3 regions of the Pseudomonas pergaminensis genome follow, and region 1 is predicted to be linked to each of the others. Evidence: predicted binding sites of a transcription regulator. Region 1 holds the regulator's gene; each other region holds the start of a gene.
The links. The regulator FliA, encoded in region 1, starts transcription of late flagellar genes. The targets are predictions, from matches to a motif close to CTAAAGTTTNNNNNNNNNNNGCCGNTAA.
Positions count from the first base shown of each region.

Region 2: the regulator FliA is predicted to act here: its motif matches at 2,246-2,273, upstream of KUA23_RS16100 (methyl-accepting chemotaxis protein).
Region 3: the regulator FliA is predicted to act here: its motif matches at 3,593-3,620, upstream of flgM (flagellar biosynthesis anti-sigma factor FlgM).

Region 1 is NZ_CP078013.2:4,778,266-4,784,171, reverse strand. It holds gene flhF (flagellar biosynthesis GTPase FlhF) at 1-490, shown strand, start outside; gene fleN (flagellar synthesis regulator FleN) at 596-1,429, shown strand; gene fliA (RNA polymerase sigma factor FliA) at 1,426-2,166, shown strand; gene KUA23_RS21580 (chemotaxis response regulator CheY) at 2,335-2,709, shown strand; gene KUA23_RS21575 (protein phosphatase CheZ) at 2,728-3,516, shown strand; gene KUA23_RS21570 (chemotaxis protein CheA) at 3,528-5,732, shown strand; gene KUA23_RS21565 (protein-glutamate methylesterase/protein-glutamine glutaminase) at 5,781-5,906, shown strand, end outside.
Region 2 is NZ_CP078013.2:3,558,357-3,564,262, reverse strand. It holds gene KUA23_RS16105 (SRPBCC family protein) at 1-103, opposite strand, end outside; gene KUA23_RS16100 (methyl-accepting chemotaxis protein) at 194-2,188, opposite strand; gene KUA23_RS16095 (aldo/keto reductase) at 2,323-3,318, opposite strand; gene KUA23_RS16090 (LysR family transcriptional regulator) at 3,438-4,355, shown strand; gene KUA23_RS16085 (M91 family zinc metallopeptidase) at 4,380-5,906, opposite strand, start outside.
Region 3 is NZ_CP078013.2:5,103,059-5,108,964, forward strand. It holds gene flgC (flagellar basal body rod protein FlgC) at 1-142, opposite strand, end outside; gene flgB (flagellar basal body rod protein FlgB) at 146-553, opposite strand; gene cheR (protein-glutamate O-methyltransferase CheR) at 866-1,693, opposite strand; gene KUA23_RS23120 (chemotaxis protein CheV) at 1,738-2,670, opposite strand; gene flgA (flagellar basal body P-ring formation chaperone FlgA) at 2,752-3,516, shown strand; gene flgM (flagellar biosynthesis anti-sigma factor FlgM) at 3,659-3,982, shown strand; gene KUA23_RS23135 (flagella synthesis protein FlgN) at 4,031-4,501, shown strand; gene KUA23_RS23140 (flagellar brake protein) at 4,598-5,347, shown strand; gene KUA23_RS23145 (MFS transporter) at 5,408-5,906, opposite strand, start outside.

The DNA of each region.
Region 1 (5,906 bases):
GTCGGTGACCCATGTCGACCCGGGCCAGTCCCTGGCCAACGCCCTGGACCCCTTGCTGCGCAAGCGCGTGGTGCTGATCGACACTGCCGGCCTGCAAGCCAGCGACCCGGCATTGCGCATGCAGTTGGAAAGCCTGGCGGGGCGTGGCATCAAGTCGAAAAATTACCTGGTGCTTGCAACCACCAGCCAGAAACAGGTTCTTACCGCTGCGTATCATAGTTACAAGCGTTGTGGCCTGGCCGGTTGCATCCTCACCAAGCTCGATGAAACCGCGAGCCTGGGCGAGGTGCTGAGCCTGGCCATCAGTCATGAATTGCCGGTCGCCTACCTGACCGACGGGCCGCGGATCCCGGATGATTTGCATCTGCCGCGCCGTCATCAGTTGGTCAGCCGTGCAGTCAGCGTGCAAATGCAAGAAGAGCCTAGCGAGGAAGCGATGGCCGATATGTTCGCCGACCTTTACCACAACCCGGCAAAGCGGGTGGGTTGAGTCAGGATGAACACCGTGAAATGTATCTACATCGATGGTCTGCAAGCGATTCACGCGGCCAAGCCATGTAGCCTGCGTCTAAGCAAGACAAGGTAAAGAAATAAAATGGGCAGCATGCATCCCGTACAGGTGATCGCGGTGACCGGCGGCAAAGGTGGCGTCGGGAAAACTAACGTGTCAGTGAATTTGTCCCTGGCCCTGGCAGAGCTTGGCCGTCGCGTCATGCTGCTGGATGCTGACCTGGGCTTGGCGAACGTGGACGTTCTGCTGGGGCTGACACCCAAACACACCCTTGCCGATGTGATCGAGGGCCGCTGCGAGCTGCGCGATGTGCTGCTGCAGGGCCCCGGTGGCATCCGCATCGTGCCGGCTGCCTCGGGCACCCAGAGCATGGTGCACCTGAGCCCGGCGCAGCATGCCGGCCTCATCCAGGCTTTCAGTGATATCGGCGACAACCTCGACGTGCTGGTGATCGACACCGCCGCTGGGATCGGCGAGTCCGTGGTCAGCTTCGTGCGTGCTGCACAGGAAGTGTTGCTGGTGGTCTGCGACGAACCCACCTCGATCACCGACGCCTATGCCCTGATCAAACTGCTTAACCGTGACTACGGCATGAACCGCTTCCGCGTCCTGGCCAACATGGCCCAGAGCCCGCAGGAAGGGCGCAATCTGTTCGCCAAGTTGACCAAGGTCACGGATCGCTTCCTCGATGTCGCCTTACAATACGTCGGCGCAGTTCCCTACGACGAGTGTGTGCGCAAGGCTGTGCAAAAGCAGCGTGCAGTCTACGAAGCGTTCCCTCGTTCCAAATGCGCATTGGCGTTCAAGGCTATTGCCCAGAAGGTCGATACCTGGCCGTTGCCCGCCAACCCTCGGGGGCATCTGGAGTTTTTCGTCGAGCGATTGGTGCATCAGACGAGCGCAGGACCCGTGCTATGACAGCGACCGGCTACAACGCGTACAAGAAGTCTGCCCGTGACAGCCAGGGCGAATTGATCGAGCGCTACGCGCCCCTGGTCAAGCGTATCGCCTATCACTTGCTGGCACGCCTGCCCGCCAGCGTCCAGGTCGAAGACCTGATCCAGGCGGGCATGATCGGCCTGCTCGAAGTGTCGACCAAATACGACGCGAGCAAGGGGGCGAGTTTCGAGACGTACGCGGGTATCCGCATACGTGGCGCGATGCTCGATGAAGTGCGCAAAGGTGACTGGGCGCCGCGTTCGGTGCATCGCAATACGCGCATGGTCAGTGACGCAATTCGCGCAATTGAAGCAAAAACCGGTCGCGACGCTAAAGATCACGAAGTTGCGGCCGAACTCCAATTGAGTCTCGACGATTACTACGGGATTTTGAACGATACCTTGGGCAGCCGCCTGTTCAGTTTCGACGACCTCTTGCAGGACGGCGAACACGAAGGGCTGCACGAGGACGGCGCGAGCGCTCATATGGAGCCATCGCGTGACCTGGAAGATGAGCGTTTCCAGGGGGCGTTGGCGGACGCGATTGCCAATTTGCCGGAGCGTGAGCGACTGGTGTTGGCGCTGTACTACGACGAAGAGCTGAACCTCAAGGAAATCGGTGAGGTCCTGGGGGTCAGCGAATCGCGGGTCAGCCAGTTGCACAGCCAGTGCGCAGCCCGCTTGCGGGGGCGTTTGGGAGAGTGGCGAGCGCGCTGACAGGCAGTGTGGGGACACTGTAGACGATACCGCGAGGGCAAGCAGCCTTCGCGGGTTCGACCCGTGGTGCCCCCGGCAGTCCTTTTTGTGTAATGCCTGTTGATTGAAATGGCGCGTCCAGGTGCTGGGCGCGTTTAAGACTGCTTGGAGGTCGAATTGGACAAGAACATGAAAATCCTCATCGTTGATGACTTCTCAACGATGCGGCGGATCATAAAAAACCTGTTGCGTGACCTTGGGTTCACTAACACGGTCGAGGCGGATGACGGCATTACGGCGATTCCGATCCTCAACAGCGGGAGCATCGACTTTCTGGTAACGGACTGGAACATGCCGGGCATGACCGGCATCGACTTGCTGCGCCACGTGCGCGCTGACGAAAAGCTGCGCAGCCTGCCTGTGCTGATGGTGACCGCCGAAGCCAAGCGTGAGCAGATCATCGAAGCCGCCCAAGCCGGGGTTAACGGTTACGTGGTCAAGCCATTCACTGCCTTGGCCTTGAAAGAGAAGATCGAAAAAATCTTCGAACGCATCCACGGCTAATGCCATCGCGGGGGAGCTATGGAGCATAAAGAAACGTCACAGGGAGACTTCGAGTCGACCCTGAAAAAGCATGCTCATCAGTTGGTCGACAGCCTTGAGAAAGGCCAGTTCGGCGACGCGGTGCAGTTAATCCATGAGCTCAACCAGACCCGTGACCGCGGCCTGTACCAGGAAGTGGGCAAGCTCACACGCGAGCTGCACAGTGCGATCGTCAATTTCCAGATTGACCCGCATATGCCCCAGGCCGAAGAAATTTCGCAAATCACTGATGCCACCGAACGCCTGTCCTACGTGGTCAGGCTGACTGAGGCGGCGGCCAACCGCACCATGGACCTGGTGGAAAACGCCACGCCTCTGGTCAACGGCATGGCCAATGAAGCCCAGGCCCTCAGCGTTGACTGGGGCCGCTTCATGCGCCGGGAAGTGGGGGCTGAAGAGTTTCGTGAATTGGCGCGTCGGGTCGATGGGTTCTTGTCACGCAGCGAGCAGGAAAACCGCACGGTTTCCAGCAACCTCAACGACATTCTGCTCGCCCAGGATTACCAGGACCTCACCGGCCAGGTGATCAAGCGTGTGACCCAGTTGGTCACCGAAGTGGAAAGCAACTTGCTCAAATTGGTGCTTATGGCAGGCCAGGTTGACCGCTTTGCCGGCATTGAACATGACCGCGAAGCGATCCTCTCGGAAAAAGATCCACAAAAACATCTCGCCAAGGGTGAAGGTCCGCAGATTCATGCCGATAAACGTGAAGACGTTGTGTCAGGTCAGGATGACGTAGATGACCTGTTATCCAGTTTAGGCTTCTAAGGAGCACCCACATGAGCTTCGGCGCCGATGAAGAAATCCTTCAGGATTTCCTTGTAGAGGCCGGCGAAATTTTAGAGCAACTGTCCGAACAACTGGTCGAGCTGGAAAGCCGCCCGGATGATGCGAACCTGCTCAATGCAATTTTTCGCGGTTTTCACACTGTAAAAGGGGGCGCCGGCTTCCTCCAGCTCCATGAGCTGGTGGAGTGCTGTCACATCGCCGAGAACGTGTTCGACATCCTGCGCAAGGGTGAGCGGCACGTCGACTCGGAACTGATGGACGTGATTCTCGAAGCGCTGGATGCGGTCAACGGCATGTTCAGCGAAGTGCGCGAACGTGCCCCGATCACCGCGGCCACCCCGGAACTGCTGGCCGCGCTGGCGCGCCTGGCAGAACCTGCCGACACCTCGGCTGCGCCTGTGGTGGAAGCCGCGCCGGAGCCCGTGGCGCAAGCCGAGCCGGATGTGACCGACAGCGAGTTCGAACAGCTGCTCAACTCCCTCAGTGCCGTGAAGGCCGAGGCAGAGACGCCGGCGGCTGCCGTCGCAGCACCGACCAGCGAAGACATTACCGACGCTGAGTTCGAGTCCCTGCTCGATCAGTTGCATGGCAAAGGCCAGTTTGCGGCCGATGCTGTCGCACCGGTTGCTGCTGCAGAGGCGCCTGCCGCCAGTGCCAGCACCGACATTACCGACGACGAATTTGAAGCGTTGCTCGACCAACTGCATGGCAAGGGCACCTTCGTGGCCGACGCCTTGCCGGAAGTCGCCGCCACGGCTGCGGCGCCTGCCGCTGCCAATGCAGCACCGGCGGGCGACGGCCTGATCTCCGATCACGAGTTCGAGTCCCTGCTGGACGAATTGCACGGCAAGGGCAAGTTCAGCGAAGTGGCCCCGGCCGCAGCGGTCGCGTCCGCTGCACCGGTGGCCGCCAAAGCCGCAGCGCCGGCCCCGGCCGCCAAGCCAGCTGCCACGCCAGCCGCAGCGCCAGCACCGGCTCCGGCGCGTGCCGCTGCAGCACCGGTGGCCGAGAAGCCTGCCAGTGAAGCCGAAACCACCGTGCGGGTTGATACCGCACGCCTGGACGACATCATGAACATGGTCGGCGAACTGGTACTGGTGCGTAACCGCCTGGTACGCCTGGGCTTGAGCAGCGGCGACGAAGCCATGCAAAAGGCCGTGTCGAACCTCGACGTGGTGACCGCCGACCTGCAGACCGCCGTGATGAAAACGCGGATGCAGCCGATCAAGAAAGTCTTCGGCCGCTTCCCACGCCTGGTTCGCGACCTGGCGCGTCAGCTGAAGAAAGAGATCAACCTGGAACTGGTGGGTGAAGAAACCGACCTCGACAAAAACCTTGTCGAGGCCCTGGCCGACCCGCTGGTCCACTTGGTGCGCAACGCCGTCGACCACGGCGTGGAAACCCCGGAAGAGCGCGAAGCCTCGGGCAAGTCGCGCAACGGCAAGGTGATCCTGGCCGCCGAGCAAGAGGGCGACCACATCCTGCTGTCGATCACTGACGACGGCAAAGGCATGGACCCGACCATATTGCGCAACATCGCGGTCAAGCGCGGCGTGATGGACAAGGACGCCGCCGACCGCCTGACCGACACCGAGTGCTACAACCTGATCTTCGCCCCGGGCTTCTCGACCAAGACCGAGATTTCCGACGTGTCGGGCCGTGGCGTCGGCATGGACGTGGTGAAGACCAAGATCAGCCAGCTCAACGGCTCGATCAACATCTACTCGACCAAGGGCCAGGGCTCCAAGATCGTGATCAAGGTGCCGTTGACCCTGGCGATCATGCCGACCCTGATGGTGATGCTGGGCAACCAGGCTTTCGCCTTCCCGCTGGTCAACGTCAACGAGATCTTCCACCTCGACCTGTCGCGCACCAACGTGGTGGACGGTCAGGAAGTGGTGATCGTACGCGACAAGGCGTTGCCACTGTTCTACCTCAAGCGCTGGCTGGTGGCATCGGCCAAGCACGAAGAGCAGCGCGAAGGCCATGTGGTGATTCTCTCCGTGGGCACCCAGCGGATCGGCTTTGTCGTCGATCAACTGGTTGGCCAGGAAGAAGTGGTCATCAAGCCTTTGGGCAAAATGCTGCAGGGAACCCCGGGCATGTCGGGTGCGACCATCACCGGTGACGGTCGGATCGCGCTGATTCTCGATGTTCCGAGCATGCTCAAGCGTTACGCCGCTCGGCGTATTTGATTCTGGTGGGGCAGGGCGGTAGTGCCCGCCCCGCCTAACGGAGTGTTTATGGCAGTCAAGGTCCTGGTGGTGGACGATTCGGGTTTCTTCCGCCGCCGCGTCTCGGAAATTCTTTCCGCCGATCCAACGATCCAGGTGGTCGGCACGGCCACCAACGGCAAAGAGGCGATTGAT
Region 2 (5,906 bases), 1.2 Mb from region 1:
GATCCGGCTGGGTCACGTAGTCGTAAACGGCGTCGATAGGGGCTTGGATAAAGCGTTCCTGACTGATCCGCTCCAAGCGGACCGATTGCTCGGCTGCGCGCATGGCACACCTCCTGTGTGGCAGTTCTAAGCACTTCGAACTGTCAGAATAGTCCCACTCCCGCACATTGCACGGGAGTGTTTCAGCCGTTTATCACCGCACCTTGAATCGACCCATCAAGGCAATCACCCGGCCATTCGCATCCAGCAGGCTTTGGGTATTGGTTTCAGTGGCGTGGCCGCTCTGTACCAGCTCTTCGACCATTTGTCGGATCTGCACCATGCTGCGGTTGATCTCCTCGGTCACCGCGCTCTGTTGCTCGGCGGCCGTGGCGATCTGGGTGCTGAGGTTGTTGATATGGCTGACGGAGCCGGCCATCTCATCCAGCCCGGTGTTCACCCGCGCCGTGGCATCCGCCGCCGACTGGCAACTGGCCTGGGTGTTTTCCATGGCCGCGACCGAAGAACTGACCCCGGCGGTCAGGCGCGTCAGCATCTCGTTGATCTGCGAGGTGCTGGCCTGGGTGCGTGCCGCAAGCGCGCGGACTTCATCGGCAACCACCGCAAACCCACGGCCTTGCTCGCCGGCACGCGCGGCTTCGATCGCGGCGTTGAGGGCCAGCAGGTTGGTCTGGCCGGCAATCGCGCCGATCACGCCGAGGGTTTCGGTGATGCGCGCCGCGTCCTGGCGCATGTTTTCCACGCTGTGGGTGGCGCTCGACACTTCGCCGATCAAGGCACTGACGCTATTGGACGCTTCGCCCACGACCACGCGGGAACGGTCGGCGTGCTCATTGGCGCGCTGGGTGAACGCGGCGGTTTCAGCGGCGTTTTGCGCCACGGTGTCGGCGGTGGAGCTCATTTCGGTGATGGCGGTAACCGTCTGATCGGTCTCCGAAGCATGCCGTACCAGGATCTGGTTGGTGTGCGCCGAGGTGCGTTGCAGTTGCTCAAGGCTCGACGACATGGCACCGGTGGCTTGGGTGACTTCGCCGATCATGTTCTGCAGGTAGACGATAAAACGGTTGACCGAGTGACCAATAGCGCCCAGTTCGTCTTCGGCGCGGATGGTGATACGTCGGGTCAGGTCGGCATCGCCGGCCGACAGCGCGTCGATATTGGTTTTCAGCGACTTCATGCGCTGCACCAGTTGGCGGATCGCATACACCGCGAGCAGCACCAGCAGCAACACCATCGGGATTTGCAGCAAGGCCAGGGTGCCGAGCACGTCATCGCGCTGGGCGGTGATCAGCGAGGTGGGCAGGGCAGTGGCGAGGAACCACGGCGTGCCTTCGATGGGGCGCATGTAGAAGGTGCTGGCCACACCCAGGTTGTCGAACTCACTGCGTTGCAGCGCCTGGTCGCGGTGGGCCAGGGCTTTGCTGACCTGGCCGGCGAACGCCGAGCTGCCGGTGAGTTCGCTGATGTTCTTCAACACCACCGGGCCGCTGATGCGCGAGCTGTTGCTGATGATTTTGCCGTCACCTTCGACGATCAGCATTTGCCCGCCGATGTCTTTTTCTTTGCTGGCCACCAGGTCATTAAAGAAGCCCAGGGTCACGTCGATGGTGGCGACACCATAGGGCACGCCGTCGCGCTGGATGGCCATGGCGCAGTTAGTGCGTGGCTCCTGGCTGGCGTCGTCCTTGTAGGCGGCGGCCCAGGCGCATTGACCGCGCGGTGAGGCGAGGCCGCCCTTGTACCAGCTCTGGTCGTAATAGTTGGGTGCAGGGTCGCTGTTCCAGAAGGTATTAACCGCCAGCTCGCCCGACGCGTCACGGTGCCAGAACGTGCTGTGCTTGTTGCGCCCCGGTGTGCGCTGGTTGGGCAGCGGCCAAATCCCGCCACCGAAGACTTTCAGTTCGCCATATTGATCGACCAGGCCCGGCAGGACTTTGTCGATGGCATCGCTGTCGAGCAAGGGGATGGTCTGGGTGATGGTGCGTTGCTGGGACTGAACCTTGTTCAGTTCGCCCTGGATCTGTTCGGCCACTTCGGCGATGCGGTTGAGCACCACCTGTTCTTCGGTGTGGCGCAGCGTGGGGGCGACCAACTGGCCGATACCCACCACCGTCAACACAAATAACACCAGGACGAACAGCACCAGGAACAGGGTATAGCGGGCTTGGATGGAGCGCAGTGGGGGCATGGGGTCGTCCTTACGAAGCGTTTATTATCGACGCGGCTTTTTTAGAGCTTCGTAGGGCTATCGGCTTGAGCAAGCGGAGCTTTAGGTACGTTCGTACAAGAAAAAAGAGCGCCGGGTGAGGGCGCTCTGTTGACTCAGATATCCAGCATGGCCATCACCGCCTCGGGGTAGCGCAGGCCGGCGGTGGCCTCGGCCGGGAAGATCGCCTCCAGTGCCGCCAACTCAGCCGGGCTGAGGTGGATCGATAGCGCTGCCACGTTTTCTTCCAGGTATTTGCGCTGCTTGGTACCCGGGATCGGAATGATGAAGTCGCCTTGCGCCAGCACCCAGGCCAGCGCCAGTTGCCCGGCACTCACGCCTTTGTCGGCTGCCAGCGCTTGCACCTGCTTCACCAACGCCAGGTTCTTGTCGAAGTTTTCGCCCTGGAAGCGCGGGCTGAAGCGCCGGTAGTCGTCGGCTCCGAAATCGTCTGGGTTTTTCAGCGCGCCGGTCAGGAAGCCACGGCCCAGCGGGCTGTAGGGCACAAAGGAGATGCCCAGGCGCTGGCAGGTGGCGAGGCAGCCGTTGTGTTCCTGGTCGCGGCTCCACAGGGAGTACTCGCTTTGCAGGGCGCTGATCGGGTGCACCCGATGGGCACGCTCCAGAGTGGCGGCGGAGGCTTCGCTGAGGCCCAGGTAACGCACTTTACCCTGGTGCACCAACTCGGCCATGGCGCCAACGGTTTCTTCGATAGCGACCTGCGGGTCGATACGGTGCTGGTAGTAAAGGTCCAGGGTCTCTACCCCCAGGCGGCGCAGGGTGCCGTCGATGGCGTTGCGGATGTATTCAGGGCGACCGTTTACGCCGCGCAAGGCAGGGTTGGCCGGGTCGCGCACGATACCGAACTTGCTCGCCAGGAACACCTGGTCACGTTTGCCGGCGATGGCTTGGCCGATCAGTTGTTCGTTGGTGTGCGGGCCATAAATGTCGGCGGTGTCGAGGAAGTTGACGCCCAGCTCCAGCGCGCGGTGCAAGGTGGCGATGGCCTCGCGGGTGTCGCTGCCGGGCGTATAGAAATCGCTCATGCCCATGCAGCCGAGGCCGATGGCTGAGACGCGTGGACCGTGTGTGCCGAGTTGACGAGTGTGCATGGGTTCAGCTCCTGGAGTGGGAAGGCCTTCATTGTCACGCTCGACACAATCGAGATAAACCAGCTAAAAGCAGTATTACTGTTCGTATTTTCTAAATAATCCAACTGAGGAAATCGCCCTTGGACCGTTTCAACGCGATGCGCGTGTTCACACGGATCGTCGAGTTGCGTGGCTTTGCCAAAGCCGCTGACAGCCTGCAACTGCCGCGCGCCTCGGTCACGGTGTTGATCAAGCAATTGGAAGCGCACCTGGGCGTGCAACTGTTGCAGCGCACCACGCGGCAAGTCAGCCCGACACTGGATGGCGCAGCGTACTACCAGCGCTGTGTGCAATTACTGTCGGACCTTGAGGAAACCGAGGCGGTGTTTTCTACGCAACGCCAGAACCCGCGTGGCACCTTGAGCATTGATATGCCCTCGGGCATCGGGCGCTTGATCGTGATTCCGGCCTTGCCGACATTCACGGCGCGTTACCCCCAGATTGATTTAGAGATCAGCCTGAATGATCGCACGGTAGACCTGATTCGCGAGGGTGTGGACTGTGTGCTGCGCGGCGGTCAGGCACTCGATGAGTCGCTGGTAGCCCGGCCATTGGCGATGATGAACCAGGTGACCCTGGCCAGCCGTGATTACCTCGAACGCTTCGGCGTGCCCGAAACGCTGGACGACCTGGCTGGCCATCGGATGGTCGAGTATGTCTCCCGTACCAGCGGCAAACGCTTTGGCCTGGAGTTCCAGGTGGGCAGTGAATTGCGCGAGATAAACCTGGAGAAGGTAATCGCGGTCAGCAGCTCCGACGGTTATTTCGCCGCGTGTGAAGCCGGCTATGGCTTGATTCAGGCGCCGTACTATCACGCCACGCGGCAACTGGCCCAAGGCACGTTGGTGGAAGTGCTGCCACGTCTTGCACCTCCCGCCATGGCGCTCACTGCGTTGTACCCACCCCATCGCCAACTGTCCCAGCGGGTGCGGGTGTTTATCGATTGGCTGGTGGAGGTGTGCACCCATCCGGACAGCCCATTGCAACGCCAGACGTGAGTCCGGCGCGCATAAGCAAGGTGTTTAAGAAAGGTAACTCTTGCGCTCAGGCAGCCCCAGTTCCCGGAGCATGCCATTTTCCGTAAAGTGCTCGGGGTTGGTGGCGGTGGGCGGGGTAGTAGGATCGTTATCGAAGTCATAGGGTTGCGCGCTGCTCGGCAAACCGACCACTTGAAACTCGGTGTTGGGAATCTGACTTGAAAACGCTGGTTCCGACGGTGAGTGCTCCAGGGTCCGGCCTGGTAGGTTGGTTCCTGTCGCGCCATTGTAGGCATGCCCCATTTCGTGGATTAAACCGACGATGGGAGGCTCAAGCGTGTCTTTTCTAGGGTCACCCAGATCCATCGGATCGTAATTCAATACCCCCTTATCGGCGCGGGCTCCGGGCTGGCCGTCATAAACTCTGCCGCGTCTTGGGTCATCACGCTCGACCTTGCTGTCTCTGTCGTGTCGCAGCTTATCCAGTTCCGAGCTGCCAAAAAGGTAGCTGTTGCCGTTTTCGCGTTCTTCTCGGACCGTGACTTTTCCTCCAGCGTTGGCAGCTTCCCTGTCCATGTCCTCAAGCATCTTTTGCCCGGTAGGCGAACTGCGCAAGAACTCGAAATCATCGGCGACACGCTGCTTGAACTTAGGGCGACCAACGACGCTAAAGCCTTCGTCACCGGCGTTGCTGGTCTTCACCTTGGTAAATGCGGAGCCTTGGGAGGCGTCGTAGGCATCACCCGCTTTTGCGTATATCCGATCGCCACGCCTATTGTTGATGATCTGGTTTTTACCTTTGCCGGTATAAAAAGTCGTTCGGTCAAACCCTACCAATTGGTCGTTGCCCTTACCGCCATGGAGGATTGTATGTCCGTTGCCAGCATAGAGGCGGTCGTCGCCACTTCCGCCATCCAAGTAGCTTTGCTTGCTCACGGGGCCGGCGCCGGCATACAGCTGATCATTGCCATTGTTGCCATACATGACTGCATTGCCGGAGCCTCCGATGAGGGTGTCGTCGCCGTCATTACCTTCCGCGTAGCCCGTGTTGCTGCCGAGGCGAAGGGTGTCGTTGCCCGCACCACCCAGTAGACGGGTTTTGCCACCGCCAGCGGTCAGGGTATCGTCCCCGTCACCACCATCAATCGTGGCTGGGTTATTCACATCAGGGCTGATGGTGACCCTGTCATTTCCGCCACGGGTGTTGATTTGCAAATTGATGGGCTGGCCCTGTGGGTCGATGCTGTCGAATGCATAATCCTTTCCATTGATTTGCAGGTTCAGGTGACCGTCTGGGCCCTTGCCGACGTACAGGGTGTCGGCTTTATTCCCGGTGTCGATAATCAAGCTGACACTCTTGAGTCGGGGCCAGCCTCCGGACAGGTCCCATTTAGCCTCTCGTTTGATAGTCATGTAGCCGTTATCGACCAGTGTTTCGGATTTGGATCGAACGAGGCCCTCGCCGGGGTCGGAGAGCCGGGGCGGAGTGTAGATCGAGTCTTGAGCGTCGGGGCGCGTGGGAAGGGTGGGGAGATGTTGTTTGGTCGCTGCACTGATGAAGTCGGGGCGTTG
Region 3 (5,906 bases), 320 kb from region 1:
CCGGGTGACGGGCGCGGTAGGTCTGGTCGATGCTCGAAGACACGGTCTCGGCGTTGGCGATGTTACTGGCGACGGTGTTCAAACGCGTGGTCTGCGCGCTCATGCCACTGCCGGCAATATTGAAAACACTGGACAGGGACATGGCTTACTCTCCACGCAGGGCTGACATCAGCCCTTTGAATTTGCTGTTGAGCAGGGTGAAGCTGGCTTGAAAGTTTACCGAGTTCTCGGCGTAGGCCGATTGCTCCAGCTGGGCGTCGACGGTGTTCTGGTCGATCGACGGCTGCATCGGTGTGCGATACAGCAACGACTCGTCACCATTGCTCAGGCCTTGCGCTTCAATATGACGGCTGTTGGTCATGTTCAAGGCGAAGGTGCCGTTCTTGGTCTTGTCCTGCTGTGCGGCGAGCACGGCGGAAAAGTCCAGGTCCCGAGCCTTGTAGTTCGGGGTGTCGGCGTTGGCAATGTTGTTGGCCAGGACTTCGGCACGCTGGGCGCGGAAGCCCAGGGCTTGTTCGTGGATACCGAGCGCTTTATCGAAGCTGATGCTCATGGCGGAAACCTTTAAGGGCTGACCTGCTGTTCGTTAACAGGGTTATAGCAAGGTGTGTGCCAGTTTGTGGGAAGCCCGTATTTAAAGGGCTTGGGGGCGGATTGCCGGGCGGCAATGCCAGAAAAGCGGCAACGGGTTTCCGCGTGGTGCCAGTAAAGCGGCAATCCGGGTTGCCGCTATTGAAAGGTTTGCCGCAAAAACAAATGTGGGAGCGAGCTTGCTCGCGAATGCAGCCTGTCAGTTGATACATGCATCGACTGACACTGCGCTTTCGCGAGCAAGCCCGCTCCCACATTTTTTACCGCGTACGACTTACTTAGCCTGGTAAATGATCCCAGGGCTGCACTGCACCATCTGGTAATGGTCCGGCAAACCGTTCAGCGCTTCGGAAGCACCGAGGAACAGGTAGCCACCACGCTTGAGCGTGCCGTGGATGCGCAACAGGATGTCTTTCTTCACCTCGGCCGAGAAATAGATCAGCACGTTGCGGCAGAACACCATGTCGAACTTGCCCAGGCTGGCGTAGCTGTCGAGCAGGTTGAAGGAGCGGAACTCCACACGGCTCTTGATCGGCGCCTTGACCGCCCAACGCCCCGCCCCTTTCGGGTCGAAGTAGCGTTGCAGGCGTTCCTGGGACAAGCCACGACCCAGTGCCAGGCTGTCGTACTCGCCGGTCTTGCAGTTGGTGAGCATGGTGCCGGACAGGTCAGTGGCCACGATTTGCGCCCCAGCCTTCAACTGGCCCATGTTGGTCCGCTCGAACTCATCGATCGACATCGAAATCGAGTACGGTTCCTGCCCCGAGGAACAGGCCGCCGACCAGATGCGCAGGCGCTGGCCCGGGCTGGCCTTGATGGCTTCCGGGAGCACTTTGCTCTTGAGCACTTCAAACGGATAGGTGTCGCGAAACCACAGGGTTTCGTTGGTGGTCATGGCATCGACCACCATTTCCTTGAGCCCGCTGCGCGGCTGCCCCTGGATGCGCTGGACCAGCTCACCCAACGACTTGATGCCCTGCTGCTCCATCAGTTTGTTGAGACGGCTGGATACCAGGTACTGCTTGTTTTCACCGAGCAATATGCCACAGGCTTTTTCCAGGAAGACCCGGAACTGTTCGAAATCCAAATTACCCGTAGACAATGATACCGCCTCTTAAATCGTGTGACCGCCAGGGGGAAATCCCCCTAGCCGTGATCTGCTGCCTTGATCCGGTCGACAACCCGGGATGCGAGGTCATCAGGACGGAATTTGGCCAGGAAGTCATCGGCACCGACTTTCTTGACCATCGCCTGGTTGAATACACCCGACAACGAAGTATGCAGGATGATATGCAGTTTTTGCATGCGTGGATCGTTACGTATCTCGGCCGTGAGGGTGTAGCCGTCCATTTCCGGCATCTCGATGTCGGAGATCATCATCAAGAATTCTTCTTCCGGTTTCTTGCCGTCATCCACCAGCTTACGCAGGTAATCCAACGCCTGGCGACCATCATTGAGGGCCACCACTTCCACGCCGACGGTTTGCAGGCAACGGGTCACCTGTTTACGCGCCACCGAGGAGTCGTCCACCGTCAATACACGCAGGGAGATCGCCTTATGCGCGGTTTCGGCGTCTACCACACCCACGGAAATCGATTCCGAGGTCGGCGCCACTTCGGCAAGGATCTTCTCCACGTCGATGATTTCCACCAACTGGTTGTCGACCCGCGTCACCGCCGTGAGGTAGTGATCGCGACCGGTGCCCTTGGGCGGCGGATGGATCTCTTCCCAGTTCATGTTGACGATGCGCTCCACCGAGCGCACCAGGAAACCCTGGGTCTTGGTGTTGTATTCGGTGATGATCACGAACGGGTTCTCGCGGTCCTGCAAACCCGCGGAACCGGTGGCCAGGGCCAGGTCAAGAATCGGGATCGTCGCGCCACGGATGTTGGCAACGCCACACACCACCGGGCTGGACTTGGGCATGATCGTCAGCTTGGGGCATTGCAACACTTCCCGCACCTTGAACACGTTGATGCCATACAGCTGCTTGCCATCCAGGCGAAAAAGCAACAACTCCAGGCGATTCTGCCCTACCAGCTGTGTGCGCTGGTTTACTGAATCCATTACTCCTGCCATGCCCAGACTCCTACGCTAAAACCTTAAAGGGTGCGACGCGCACCCAACGCTAAACGGCACGGCCTTTGCTATTTATTGGTCATGGATATTAAAACGACAGTTTCCCGACGCCCCATCCTGACACGTTACCGCAGATCGCTCTGCGCAGCGTTGGCGTTGCTTGCCTTGGGCCTGGGCGCCACGGCCCGCGCAGACAACGTCACCTTGCCTGATCTACTTATCGGCGTCACCCAGGGCTTTCTTGAGTTCACTGTAGAAGATTATCTGGCGACCACCCAGACACCGGGCCGTTACGAAATCCAGGTCAACCAGCTGGACCCGCGCCTGCGCATGCCCATGTGCGACAAGGAATTGACAGCCACCCTGGAAAGCCCCGCCCAACCGATCGGCCGCGTGACGGTCAAGGTCCGCTGCGACGGCGCCTCGCCCTGGACGGTGTTCGTGCCAGCCCAAGTCAAATTGTTCCGCGATGTGGTGGTCGTTGCCCGCCCGCTCAAGCGCACCGGCATCATCGGTTTTGAGGACGTGGTGTTGCGCGAACGCGACATCAGCATGATCAGCCAGGGTTACCTGACGTCCCTCGATCAGGCCGTGGGGCAGAAACTGACCCGACCAGTGGTCACCGACCAGGTCATCACCCTGGTGCATTTGGAACAGGCGGAGGTGATCCGCAAGGGTGATCAGGTGGTGATTTCCGCCAGCAGCGGTGCGCTGCAGGTCAAAATGCCGGGGGAAGCGCTGTCCAACGGCGGCATGAGTGAGCAGATAAGGGTGAAGAACCTCAACTCCAACCGCGTGATCAAGGCACGGGTCACGGCACCTGGCCAGGTAGAGGTGGCTTTATAGAGCACTGGTATCGGGCGCCAGCTTTTCCTACACTGTCGACTGGATGTCGGCCTGTGCAGTTTATTGTCAATCGAGCCTAAAGTTTGTCCGGGTATGGCCGAAAACATGGCAAGCGTCCAAATACCCAGAGGTTTTTTCAATCATGGTCATCGATTTCAGTCGTTTGAATAACACCCCGACCACGTCGGCCCCTACGCGCACCACCGGCACCAAGGACAGCGTAGAAGCCAAGGCACAGCCACTGCCCGCCAAGGCAGAACAGGCCAGCGCCAGCCAGAGCGGGGAATCCGTACACCTGAGCAATGAGGCTCAACAGTTGCAGAAGGTCACTGACTCGCTGCGCGATCAACCAGTGGTCAATAAAGCCCGTGTGGCCGAATTGAAACAGGCAATCGCCGATGGCAGCTATAAAGTCGACAGCAACCGTGTAGCCAGCAAGCTGCTTAATTTCGAAGCCGAGCGCTAGGCTAAGGCCTGCGCCGGGCTTTTGGACGCTTAAACCCCAAGGCCAGCCATGCATCACGACGAAAATCTGCTTCAACTGATCATTGATGATCTCGCCCCGACCCAACAGCTGCTCGAGCTGCTCAGGGAAGAATCCCTGGCCCTCTATGGCCGGGACATGCCCCTGCTGGAAGAAATTCTGGCGCGCAAGCAGTCGCTGATTGTCCTGCTGGAACAGCACGGCAAAAAACGCAGCCAGATCCTCGTCAGCCTGGGCCTGCCCGCCGACCATGACGGATTGGCACAGCTGGCCAGCCATTCCTCGGTCGGCGATCAATTACTGGCCCAGAGCAAAGAACTCAATCAATTGCTCGCCCAGTGCCAGGAAGCCAACCTGCTCAACGGTCAGTCGATCCAGCTTCAGCAAGCTACGACCGCCAACCAGTTGCGTATACTTCACGGCGGAGAGCCTCCGGCGCTTTACAACGCTCAGGGCTCCACCTCACGCCTGGTCAAGCCAAGCACCCGCAGCCAAGCCTGACGCCGGATCACGGCGCGGCCTATCCAAGGCGCGTCACATACTGGCAGAATGCCTGCTCTTGCGTGTAGTCGTATTTTGTCTGGAGATGGAAGAACCGTGTTCAACGCCCTTAATGCGGAAGATGCCCCGCAGCCACCCAAGGTCCTCACCACCCCTCTGGAAATCGCCAGCACCTTGCGGATGCTGCAAGACAGCCATGACCCGCTGATCATTACCTTCCACGAACGTAGCCAGCGCTTCCAGAGCTACCTGGTGGACGTCAACCGGGACAGCGGCACCCTGGCCCTGGACGAAATGATCCCCCGCGACGGCGAACGCCACCTCGAAAATGGCGAACCCTTCCGCATCGAAGGCTTCCATGACGGCGTGCGCGTTGCCTGGGAAAGCAACGGCGGCATGAGCATCAGCGAAAAGGACGGCCACCGTATCTACACCGGCAGCCTGCCCGACGAAGTGGTTTACCACCAGCGCCGCAACGCCTTTCGCGCCGCCTTGAAGCTGGCCCAATTGGTCAATATCGAGCTGGGTGGCGAGAAGCTCAAGGCGCCCATCAGCGGCAAGCTGCTGGATATTTCCGCTACCGGCTGCAAATTGCGCTTTGAAGGGGACATCTCCGAGCGCCTGCAACTGGGCCAGGTGTATGACCGCTTCATCGCCGCCCTGCCCTTTGGCAGCATGACCACCTCGGTCGAGTTGCGTTACCTGCACTTCGAAGAGAAGATCAACACCACGTTTGCCGGCGTGCGCTTCCACAATATGAGTGGCTTGGTGCAGCGCCAGGTCGAACGCTTTGTGTACCAACTGCAACGCGAAGCGCGGCGCTTCGACAAAGACGACGATTTTTAAACTTAAAGATCGCGGCAAAAAAAACGGGCAGCCCCTAAAGGGGTCTGCCCGTTTTTGCTGTCAGGGGCGCGCCCTGCTCAGGTCATGAGGGTGGTCGTCCGGCCCCAGGGGTTCAGGCGGCCCCTCAAAGGGCGGCTCATCCACGGGCGGAGTCGGGTCCGCTTCCGGCTCCGGGACGGCGGTTTGCATCTGGTCCTGCACCACCTGCTCATCCACACGCGGGTCCAATGCGGCCACCAGCGGCGAGCTGGACATGCTGTCGGGCATCGCGACGTGATGCAGCGGTGCATCGTCCACCTGATGCAGGTTGGTCACGGCTTTCGGCCGGATACGCCACACCAGGATCAACGCGCACAGGCTGAAAAACGCATACAGCATGTGGCTGCCGAACATCTTCATCACCACACCTGCCAGCAACGGCCCGACACTCGCGCCGACGCCATAGGTCACCAGCAGCATCGCCGTTAGCGACACGCGGCGGTCACCTTCTACATGGTCGTTGGAGAACGCCACCGCCAGTGGATACAGGCAGAATTGCACCAGCGAACACAGGAAGCCC